DNA from 3 places in the Mesorhizobium sp. M0136 genome. Region 2 is predicted to be linked to each of the others. Evidence: predicted binding sites of a transcription regulator. Region 2 holds the regulator's gene; each other region holds the start of a gene.
What was found. Region 2 encodes LexA, which represses DNA repair genes until DNA is damaged. Its sites were predicted from a motif close to TGTTCNNNNTGTGTTCNG; they were not measured.

Region 1 (3,274 bases), on a different contig from region 2:
GTCGCTCGTCTCGCCGGCAAGGTCTGCCTGCTGCATGTCGAAGGCGGCGGCGGTCAGCACCGAAAGGCGCACGAGATCGAAGCCATAGCCGGCGTCGATATCCCGTTCGAGCGCAGCAAGCCTTTCGTGGAACAATTTCTGGATCAGCCGCGGCTCGCGCAGAGGCCGCGAGGTGCCGACGGCGATGCGGCTGACGCCGCCATCGACGCGGAAAAGCAGCAGCGCCAGCCGCCTTGCGCCCTCGCCGCGACGCTCGAGGTCGCTCTTCAAGGTGGTCGCCAGCATGCCGGTCAGCCGCTCGATGTCCTCGGTCAGCAGGATCGGCTCGGCAAGGTGACGCTCGACCGAAAGCGGTGCCACCGGCAGGCGCGGCGACACGGCTTCGTCGAGGCGGCCGAGCGCCTGGTCGAGGCGCAAGAGCAGCGATGCGCCGAAGCGGCGGGCCAGCGGCGCGCGCGGTGCTGCCATGACGGCGCCGGCCGTGCGCAGGCCGACGCTTTCGAGGCTGGCGCGGACCTCCGGGTCGATGCGCAGCGCCGCCAGCGGCATGGGCGCGAGAAGCGCTTCCTCCTCGCCATCGGGCACGATGCGGTCGCCGGCAAACCGCGCCGCCGCCCAGGCAGCACCAGGTGTGGCGGCAAGCCCGGCGCGGACATCGAAGCCCTGATGGAAAAAACGCGACAGGATATCGTCCAGCATCGAGCGTTCGCCGCCGAAAAGATGCGTGCAGCCGGTGACATCGAGATAGAGGCCGTCGGTCGCGTCGAGCGCCACCAGCGGGGTATAGCGGTCGCACCAGTCGGCGAGGCCTTCGAGCAGGCGCCGGTCGGCCTCCGGATCGGCCTCCACGATGTCGATCGAGGGATGCATGGCGCATGCGTCGGCTATGCCCATGCCGCGCTTCAGGTTAAGCGCCTCAGCCCGTTCGTCGAGGGCGGCGATGCGCTGGGCGTTCCCTTGGCGATGGCTGATCACCAGCGGCAGGTGATCCGAGGGCCGGGAACGCCAGGACCGCCCCAGACGCTGCCGCAGGATCCTCTCGGCGGCGAGATGCGGAAACCACAGGGACAGGATTCTTTGGCCGTTCTGGGGCCGATTCCTGAGACCTTCCTTGCTCGCCCCGTCTTTCTTCGAATATGCGTTCATCGGGGTTCCACTCCAGTGTGAATTGTCCGGGCAAGGCCGTGCGGCTCTTGCCGATGGCGACGGTGAAGGCGGGCCGGCCGATCGAGCCGGCGAGCGGCCCGGCGATTGTCTGGCGCGCTGCCGCCGGTGCCGCCGACAGGATGAGGCGGACGGGCGCTGCCGTCGGTTCGGGCTCGCCGGCCTGGCGCAGCAGGAACAGCGGCCGGCCGGCACTCTGCGCCCGGGCGTGCAGCCGCCGCGTCGCGGTGAGATCCAGCCGCTGCGGGCTGCCGCGGATTTCGAGGATGACAGCGGCCAGCGCCGTCATCCGGGCAGCCTCCTCGGCGACCCACAGCGCATCGAGCAGCCTTGGCGCCTCGGAAAACAGCAATTGCTCCGGCTCGATGCCGAAAAAGGCGTGAAGCCCCCTGGCGTAGGGGAAGCCCGCCTCGCGGAAAACCTCGGATGTGCCGATCCACAGCACCGGCAGTCGCGGGCCCTGGCTGAGGATCAGGCTGACGAGCGCGAGCACAAAGCCGGCGACGGCCCCGGCATCGCGCGTCGCGGCGCCATGAAACTCGCTCAGCGCCGCCTTCGGCAGGCCACCGCTCAGCGCAGCATCGAGGCGCTCCGCGCCGGTGGACAAAAACGCATCCTGCGAAGCCACGGCGAGGCCGCGCCGGACAATAGTTAGATTTCGAGGCAATGTCAGAGTCTGGGAGCTGACATCCGCATCAACGGGGGCTGCGCCGGCCGACGCCTCCAGACGTTCGGACAGCGTTCCCTCGATCTTCGCGATCTGGCGGCGCAGGGCAAAAACAGTCTCCCGCGCCACGGCGCTTGTCGCCATGACGGTCAGCTTCCACTCACAATTGTTCCTGTTATGTTCCTATAGATTCCAGAGGCCGGCCAAAGAGTCAAGCGGAGTCATGGGGAATTTATTCCTCTAGTAGGGGCGTGGCACGGTCACCCCAGCCCGGCCATTTGCCGAGTCCGGCCCGAAAGCCTATATGCCGGGATCAAAGGACAAAGCATGGCTCGCATCTACCAAACACGCATCTGGCACGACCAGCTTTCGCCAACGATGGAGGAAATCGAGTTCCTGGCGCTGGAGGCCTATGCCCATCTGCCGGAGGACTTTCGCAAATTGACCGGCGAGATCGTCATTCAGATCGCCGAATTCCCGACCGACGAGATCATGGACGACCTTTCGCTGGAAACGCCCTTCGACCTGTTGGGGCTGTTCGAGGGGCGCGGCATCGCCGAGCGCTGGAATCCGCAGACCGGCGAGGGGCCGAACCGCATCACGCTCTATCGTCGCGCCATCCTCGACTACTGGGCCGAGAACGAGGAAACGCTGGGCGACATCGTCACCCATGTGCTGATCCACGAGATCGGCCACCATTTCGGCCTGTCGGACGACGACATGGAGAAGATCGAAGAGGCGGCAGAGTGAGCGACCCCGCTCCTCGTCATCCTGGGGCGGAGCAAGGAGCGAAGCGACGCGGCGCAGACCCCAGGATCCATGCCGTGATCGTGGTGCAGTGCTCCGGCGGTGCAGAACCGAACGCTCATCATCCCGTTCTGGGTAACGGGGGTGGTAGATCACACTAATCCTGATCCGCCGTGCCCTTCGCATAGGTAACTGCATGTATCCTAGGGTACTCCGCGACGTCGCTTCGCGACTGCTACGCCCTAGGATGACGAATGACGAGCGCTTCAGCGAACCTCCCTACCAATCGCTGAGCTTGGTGTCGGGGCCGTATTCCTGGCCCTCGATGTCCTTCACCACCGCTTGGCCGCAGCACATGGTTTTGGCTTCCTTGTCATAGGCATAGGTCGGTGAGCCGAACAGGTGCCAGCCCGTGTTCAGCGCCGCCGTCACCTTGTGGCAGAAGCTGGCATCATCCGGGCCGGACAGAAAGCGGTAGAGTTTCATTTTTCAATCCTGTCGTCAGTTACGATAATCATGCGCGAACAGCGGCGGCCTTCGCCAGCATTTTTTCGGCCTGCGCCAGATGCAGCCGCTCGACCATTTTTCCGTTCAGCGCAATCACCGCCTTGCCGGCATTTTCGGCAAGCGCGAAGGCTTCCTTGATCGCGCGCGCCTCGGCCAATGCGTCAGGCGTCGGTGCAAAAGCGCGGTTCG
Region 2 (3,274 bases):
TGGCATAGGCGTTGTCCCAATCGGCAATGTGACGTTCGAACACCCTGCGCCCTCCCTGGCAATTATGGCCTTGCAACCTGGCCGCGAGCATCGCGCGGCGCGTCGTCGCCAGCCTCACGATTCCAGCTCTCGCATCGATCTCAAGTGACAGCCGCCTTGATGGCGAAGCGCGCATCCTTCCACGCACCGGTGCACAGGATGTCCTCAAGCACTTCGACGGCCTGCCAGACATCGGCATAGCCGACATAGAGCGGGGTGAAGCCGAAGCGCATGGTCGATGGCGCGCGAAAATCGCCGATCACACCACGTTCGATCAGCGCGCGCATGATCTGGTAGCCATGCTCATGCATGAATGAAATCTGGCTGCCGCGTTTTTCCCCGTCGCGCGTGCTTTCGAGCGTGAGACCGTAAGTGCCGCACTTTGCCTCGACAAGCTCGATGAACAGATCGGCCAGTGCGATGCTCTTCTTGCGCACCGCCGTCATGTCGACATCGTCCCAGATGTCGAGCGCGCCCTTCAGCGTGCGCATCGAGAGTATCGGCTGGGTGCTGCACAGAAACCGGCGGATGCCGGTGCCGGCCGCATAGCCTGGCTCGAAGGCGAAGGGCCGTGCATGGCCCCACCAGCCGGTGAGCGGCTGCTGGATGTCGGAAAGATGCCGCTCAGCCGCATAGATGAAGGCAGGCGCGCCCGGGCCGCCATTCAGATATTTGTAGGTGCAGCCAACGGCAAAATCGGCGTTGGCTTTGTCGAGCTCGACTGGCATCGCGCCAGCGGTGTGGCAGAGATCCCAGACGATCATCGCCCCGGCTTCCTGGGCCCTGCGCGTCAGAGCCGGCATGTCGCGCAGTTCGCCCGATTTGTAGTTGACGTGGTTGACCAGCACCACGGCGGTGCGATCGTCGATCAGCTCCTCGATGGTCGGCGCGTCGACCCCCGAGAGGCGCAGCAGCGCATCTTTTCGCGTCGAAACCACACCCTCAGCCATGTAGAGGTCTGTCGGAAAACTATCGCCCTCGGCGACGATGGCCTGCCGCTCCGGTCGCATGGCCATGGCCGCGTGCAGCAGCTTGTAGATGTTGACCGACGTCGTGTCGCAGACCACCGTCTGGCCGACCGCGGCACCGATCAGGCGCCCGAGCTGGTCGCCAAGTTCAAGCGGCATGTTGAACCAGCGGGCCGTGTTCCATGCGCGGATGAGATCATGCGACCATTCTTCGGTCGCGGCCTTGCGCAATTCATCGAAGGCGGCACGTGAAGCAGCTCCTAGCGAATTGCCGTCGAGATAGATCACTCCTTGCGGCAAGACAAAGCGGTCGCGCATCGCGCGCAGCGGATCCGCGGCATCCATCGCCTTTACGGCCACGAGATCGGGAATTCCCGTCATGATTTGCCTGCTCCCTCAAAAAATCCAACGCAACGCCGGACACGCATCAACTGTTCTTCCATTACCGGATAGCGCGTAGCAAGGCTCCACCGGCGAGAAGCAGCCTGACCAGGCGGTGGAAACCTGGAGTTAGCCCGAGGTTGGCGTTTTGAGTTCGTTTCGTTCACGGTGCATTGACCAAACCGCACAGTCGATACGGGTTCAATTCCGTGCCCTTTGCCGACCGACGGCCGATGCCAGTGCCGCCTTCAAGGAGGCCAGAACGGCGCAAACGAAAGCAGAATCAAGGGGATGAGGCTCGCGGCGGTGAAAATACGGTACGCCGGTAGGGGACGTCGTTTGTTTCCCGAGCCTTAACGCATTCATTAAACTTTAAACAGTTGCGGAACACAACTGGAACAGATAGTGTCTGTTCTGGGTTTGTTTTCTGATTCTGTTGGGGGTCGCTATGCTGACACGCAAACAACACGAACTGCTTATGTTCATCCACGAAAGGTTGAAGGAAAGCGGTATCCCACCTTCCTTCGACGAGATGAAGGAAGCGCTCGACCTGGCTTCCAAATCCGGAATCCACCGACTGATTACGGCGCTGGAGGAGCGCGGCTTCATTCGCCGTTTGCCCAACCGGGCCCGTGCGCTGGAGGTACTACGCCTGCCTGACTCGATCGCCCCCGGCCTCAATGCGGCACGCAAGTTCTCGCCGAGTGTCATCCAGGGCAGTCTTGGGCAAGGTGCCCCTCGGCAGGGCAAGCCCACATCGTCGCGCGTCCCTGCAGCCGGCAATGACGACGATGTCGTCGCCGCCGTTTCGATCCCGGTAATGGGCCGCATCGCCGCTGGTGTGCCGATCGATGCTATCCAGCACCAGACGCATTCGATTTCGGTGCCGCCGGATATGATCATGGGCGGCGAGCATTATGCGCTCGAGGTCAAAGGCGATTCGATGATCGAGGCTGGCATTTTCGACGGCGACACGGTGATCATCCGCAACGCCGATACGGCGAGCCCCGGTGAGATCGTGGTGGCCCTGGTCGACGAGGAGGAAGCGACGCTGAAGCGGTTCCGCCGCAAGGGCGCCTCGATCGCCCTGGAGGCCGCCAATCCGGCCTACGAGACGCGCATCTTCGGACCAGACAGGGTCAAGGTGCAGGGCAAGCTCGTTGGGCTGATCCGCCGCTACTGAGTTGCGCCCTTGGTGCTGGCTTTTGGATTGTCGGCCCTGCGGTATGGCGGCAGGCCGCGCGCCGCGCGTGAAAATTTCCGCTGCACGTGCCAGGGCCGGTATGATTTTTCGACGGCGAAGCGGATTTCGGCGCGTGTTGCCGCTTGTGGATCGAAATAGACGGCCGCACTTCCCGCGCGCGCCAGTTGCCGTTTGGTGACGACGAGGACCAGCCGGTCGTAGTAGCAGGGATTATGGGCGGTGGCGTCGTCGATGACGATCAAGCTGGCGAAGGCGCAGGCTGGCCGTGCGGTATCGCGGTCCTTGGCTTGCGCAATGCGCCGGATGGATGCCTGGCGAGGCAGAGACCGTCCGTGCAAATGAACGGCATGCCCGGCGGTAGGTCGGCCGGATCGGCAATGTCGAATTGCGGATCGTTCTTTCCAGGTGTTTCCGGCGCGACGATAGCCTCTGATGTGAGCGCGCGTTTCCAGTTGTCGATGGTGAACTCATTCGGGCGTGCCCGGTTGACCGCGAGCTCACCGCTGCCGATCGGCAGCGCGACCAGCCGTGCGTCCTCCGAGATCAATACGTCGGGTACGCGCGTCTGGGTTGTCGTTAGCAAGCCGGCGAGCGCAAAAGGAAGTGCCGCGAGCCGCAACCAGGTCGTCGCCATGCTGGCAATGACAAGGGCGATCGTCACCAAAAGGACGGATCTCAGCGA
Region 3 (3,274 bases), on a different contig from region 2:
CTTGTGCCGCGCATGCCGACGTGGGTGCTGTCGGTCGGGCTGCTGCTGCTGTCGATGCTGGCGGCGGTGACCGGGGTAATCCTCGATTCGGTGTCGCGCGGCCGGGCCGAGCAGAAGCGTATCTTCTATCTGTCGATGCCTTCCGGCCGCGTCGAACGCGAACGCGCAAGTGCGCTTGCGACTTTGAAGACCGGACCGCGCAAGACCCCGCGGGCGGCTTAGAGCCCTAAATGGGACGCCTCGCCCGCTTCATTGTCGCCGGCGGCATCGGCTTCGTCGCCGACGCGGCGGCGCTTTGGCTGGTGTTGGCGATAGCGCCGCTTGGCCCCTTCGCGGCTCGCATCATCTCGATCGGTTTTGCCCTGTCCGTCACCTGGCTGATCAACCGCCATCTGACCTTCTCGCCTTCCAGCCGCGGCGTCGCGCAAGAGGGCGCACGCTATGGCGGCGTCGGCATTGCCACCAGCCTCGTCAATTATCTCGTCTATTGCGCCATGCTGTTCGCGCTGCCGATGGTGCCGCCGCTCGTCGCCCTTGCGGTCGCCTCACTGGTTACCACGGCGCTGTCCTTCCTCGGCTATTCCAGGCTGGTCTTCGACCGCTGAACGCATATCGCATTGGGGTCTGCGCCAAGCGAAGCGCAGCCTCATCATGACCTTGGCCGATTGGCAGAGGCCGCCGATTTCCTTATATCGCTGTCGTCGATGCATCGGCCCGAAAAATCGCAATCGATTTTCGGAAAGCACGATGCATGGATTCAAGAATGTTGGAGCGTATGTGCGTCCAGGTGGACGCACGTCGCTCCAAGTGCGCCGGAGAGCACCCATGCCCCTGAAAGTCGCCGTCCAGATGGACCACATCTCCACCGTGTCGATTGCCGGCGACACGTCGTTTGCGCTGTCGCTGGAAGCGCAGCGGCGCGGGCACCAGTTGTTCCACTACACGCCCAACCGGCTGTCGCTGCGCGACGGCAAGGTGTTTGCCCGTATCGAGGCGATGCAGGTCCGCGACGAGAAGGGCAACCATTATTCGCTGGGCGAAGAAGTCCGCACCGACCTATCGGAGATGGACGTCATCCTTTTGCGGCAGGATCCGCCCTTCGACATGAACTACATCACCACCACGCATATCCTCGAGCGCATCCATCCGAAGACGCTGGTGGTCAACGACCCGGCCTGGGTGCGCAACAGCCCGGAAAAGATCTTCGTCACGGAATTTCCCGACCTGATGCCGGACACGCTGATCACCAAGGATCCGCTCGAGGTCGCCGCCTTCCGCAAGGAGTTCGGCGATATCATCGTCAAGCCGCTCTACGGCAATGGCGGCGCCGGCATCTTCCACCTGCATGAGGCCGACCGCAACCTCGCCTCGCTGCTCGAAATGTTCGGCCAGATGTTCCGCGAACCCTACATCGTGCAGCGCTACCTCAAGGAGGTGCGGGCTGGCGACAAGCGCATCATCCTGATCGACGGCGAGCCTGTCGGCGCCATCAACCGCGTGCCGGCCGAGCACGATTCGCGCTCCAACATGCATGTCGGCGGCCGCGCCGAAAAGACCGAGCTGACGGAACGCGAACGCGAGATCTGCGCCCGCATCGGCCCCTCGCTGAAGGAGCGCGGCTTCATCCTCGTCGGCATCGACGTCATCGGCGACTACATGACCGAGATCAACGTGACCTCACCGACCGGCATACGCGAAGTGCAGCGCTTCGGCGGCGCCGACATCGCCAGCCTGTTCTGGAATGCGGTGGAGGAGAAGCGCAGCTAGCCTCGCTTCGCGAGCGGCCGCGTTGCAAACCATCGCAGCCGTTGCGTTCAGCCGTTCCCCAAATGTTCTTGCCTTCGCCGGAAATCTGTGGTTGTCTCCGGTGACGCCGTTCGCGGCATGATCGCAAAGGCTTGGGGCAAAAGCCGCATCCGGGGTGAAGACATGGTGGCGCGGGTTCGCACGGTTGCTTTCCAAGGCATCGAGGCCGTGCCGGTCGACGTGCAGGTGATGATCGCGCCGGGCAAGGTCAACATGCACATCGTCGGGCTGGCCGACAAGGCTGTAGCCGAAAGCCGCGAGCGGGTGCAGGCAGCACTTCATGCATCCGGCCTGTCGATGCCGTCGAAGAAGGTCACCGTCAATCTGGCACCCGCCGACCTGCCGAAGGAAGGCAGCCACTACGATTTGCCAATCGCGCTCGGGCTGATGGCGGCGCTCGGTGCCATTCCGGGCGACATGCTGGCCGGCTATGTCGTGCTTGGCGAATTGTCGCTCGACGGAACCATTGCCGCGGTGGCCGGCGCGCTGCCGGCGGCGATCGGCGCCAATGCCGAAGGCAAGGGCCTGATCTGCCCGTTCGCCTGCGGGCCGGAAGCCGCCTGGGCCGGCAAGGATTTCGACATATTGGCGCCGCGCAGCCTGATTGCCATCGCCAATCATTTTCGCGGCACGCAGGTTCTGTCACGGCCGGAAGCCGGCATCCATGCCGCGGCGCGCGACCTGCCCGACCTTGCCGACATCAAGGGCCAGGAGACCGCCAAGCGGGCGCTGGAGGTGGCGGCCGCCGGCGGCCACAATCTTTTGATGGTCGGGCCGCCGGGGTCGGGAAAGTCGATGCTGGCGCAGCGGCTGCCGTCGATCCTGCCGCCGCTGGCGCCCAGGGAATTGCTCGAAGTCTCGATGATCGCCTCGGTGGCCGGCGAGCTCGGGGAAGGAAAGCTCACCGACCGGCGGCCGTTCCGCGCCCCACATCATTCGGCCTCGATGGCGGCGATGGTCGGTGGCGGGTTGCGCGTGCGGCCGGGCGAGGCCTCGCTCGCCCATCACGGCGTGCTGTTCCTCGACGAGTTTCCGGAATTTTCACCGCAGGCGCTCGATGCGTTGCGCCAGCCGCTCGAGACCGGCGACTGCATGATCGCGCGCGCCAATCATCGCGTCACCTATCCGGCGCGCATCCAGCTGGTCGCGGCGATGAACCCGTGCCGCTGCGGCATGGCCGGCGAGCCGGGCTATCGCTGCCTGCGCGGCGACCGCTGCCGCACCGACTACCAGGCGCGCATTTCCGGCCCGCTGCTCGATCGCATCGATCTCAGGATCGAGGTGCCGGCGGTCTCGGCCACCGATCTGATCCGGCCGGACCGGGCGGAGAAGAGCGCAGCTGTGGCACTACGCGTCGCCCGCGCCCGTACGATCCAGCGTGAGCGTTTCGAACGGCTCGGCGCGACCTCCGCCACCACCAACGCGCATTGCTCGCCGTCAGTCATCGAGGAGATCGCCATGCCGGATG

Region 1: a site for LexA is predicted at 1,999-2,016, ahead of NKJ35_RS26220 (ImuA family protein). Genes of this name have one in related genera too.
Region 3: a site for LexA is predicted at 1,820-1,837, ahead of NKJ35_RS16100 (YifB family Mg chelatase-like AAA ATPase). Genes of this name have one in related genera too.

What each region holds. Positions count from the first base shown of each region.
Region 1 covers NZ_JAMYTP010000027.1:43,572-46,845, reverse strand. The annotation lists gene NKJ35_RS26225 (DUF6504 family protein) at 1-975, opposite strand, end outside; gene NKJ35_RS26220 (ImuA family protein) at 917-1,975, opposite strand; gene NKJ35_RS26215 (metallopeptidase family protein) at 2,159-2,581, shown strand; gene NKJ35_RS26210 (DUF1737 domain-containing protein) at 2,858-3,064, opposite strand; gene NKJ35_RS26205 (HpcH/HpaI aldolase/citrate lyase family protein) at 3,093-3,274, opposite strand, start outside.
Region 2 covers NZ_JAMYTP010000004.1:131,731-135,004, reverse strand. The annotation lists gene NKJ35_RS06135 (hormone-sensitive lipase) at 1-43, opposite strand, end outside; gene kynU (kynureninase) at 141-1,388, opposite strand; gene lexA (transcriptional repressor LexA) at 1,837-2,571, shown strand; partial or broken gene NKJ35_RS06120 (ComEC/Rec2 family competence protein) at 2,565-3,274, opposite strand, start outside.
Region 3 covers NZ_JAMYTP010000012.1:23,519-26,792, forward strand. The annotation lists gene NKJ35_RS16085 (glycosyltransferase) at 1-222, shown strand, start outside; gene NKJ35_RS16090 (GtrA family protein) at 231-605, shown strand; gene gshB (glutathione synthase) at 826-1,767, shown strand; gene NKJ35_RS16100 (YifB family Mg chelatase-like AAA ATPase) at 1,930-3,274, shown strand, end outside.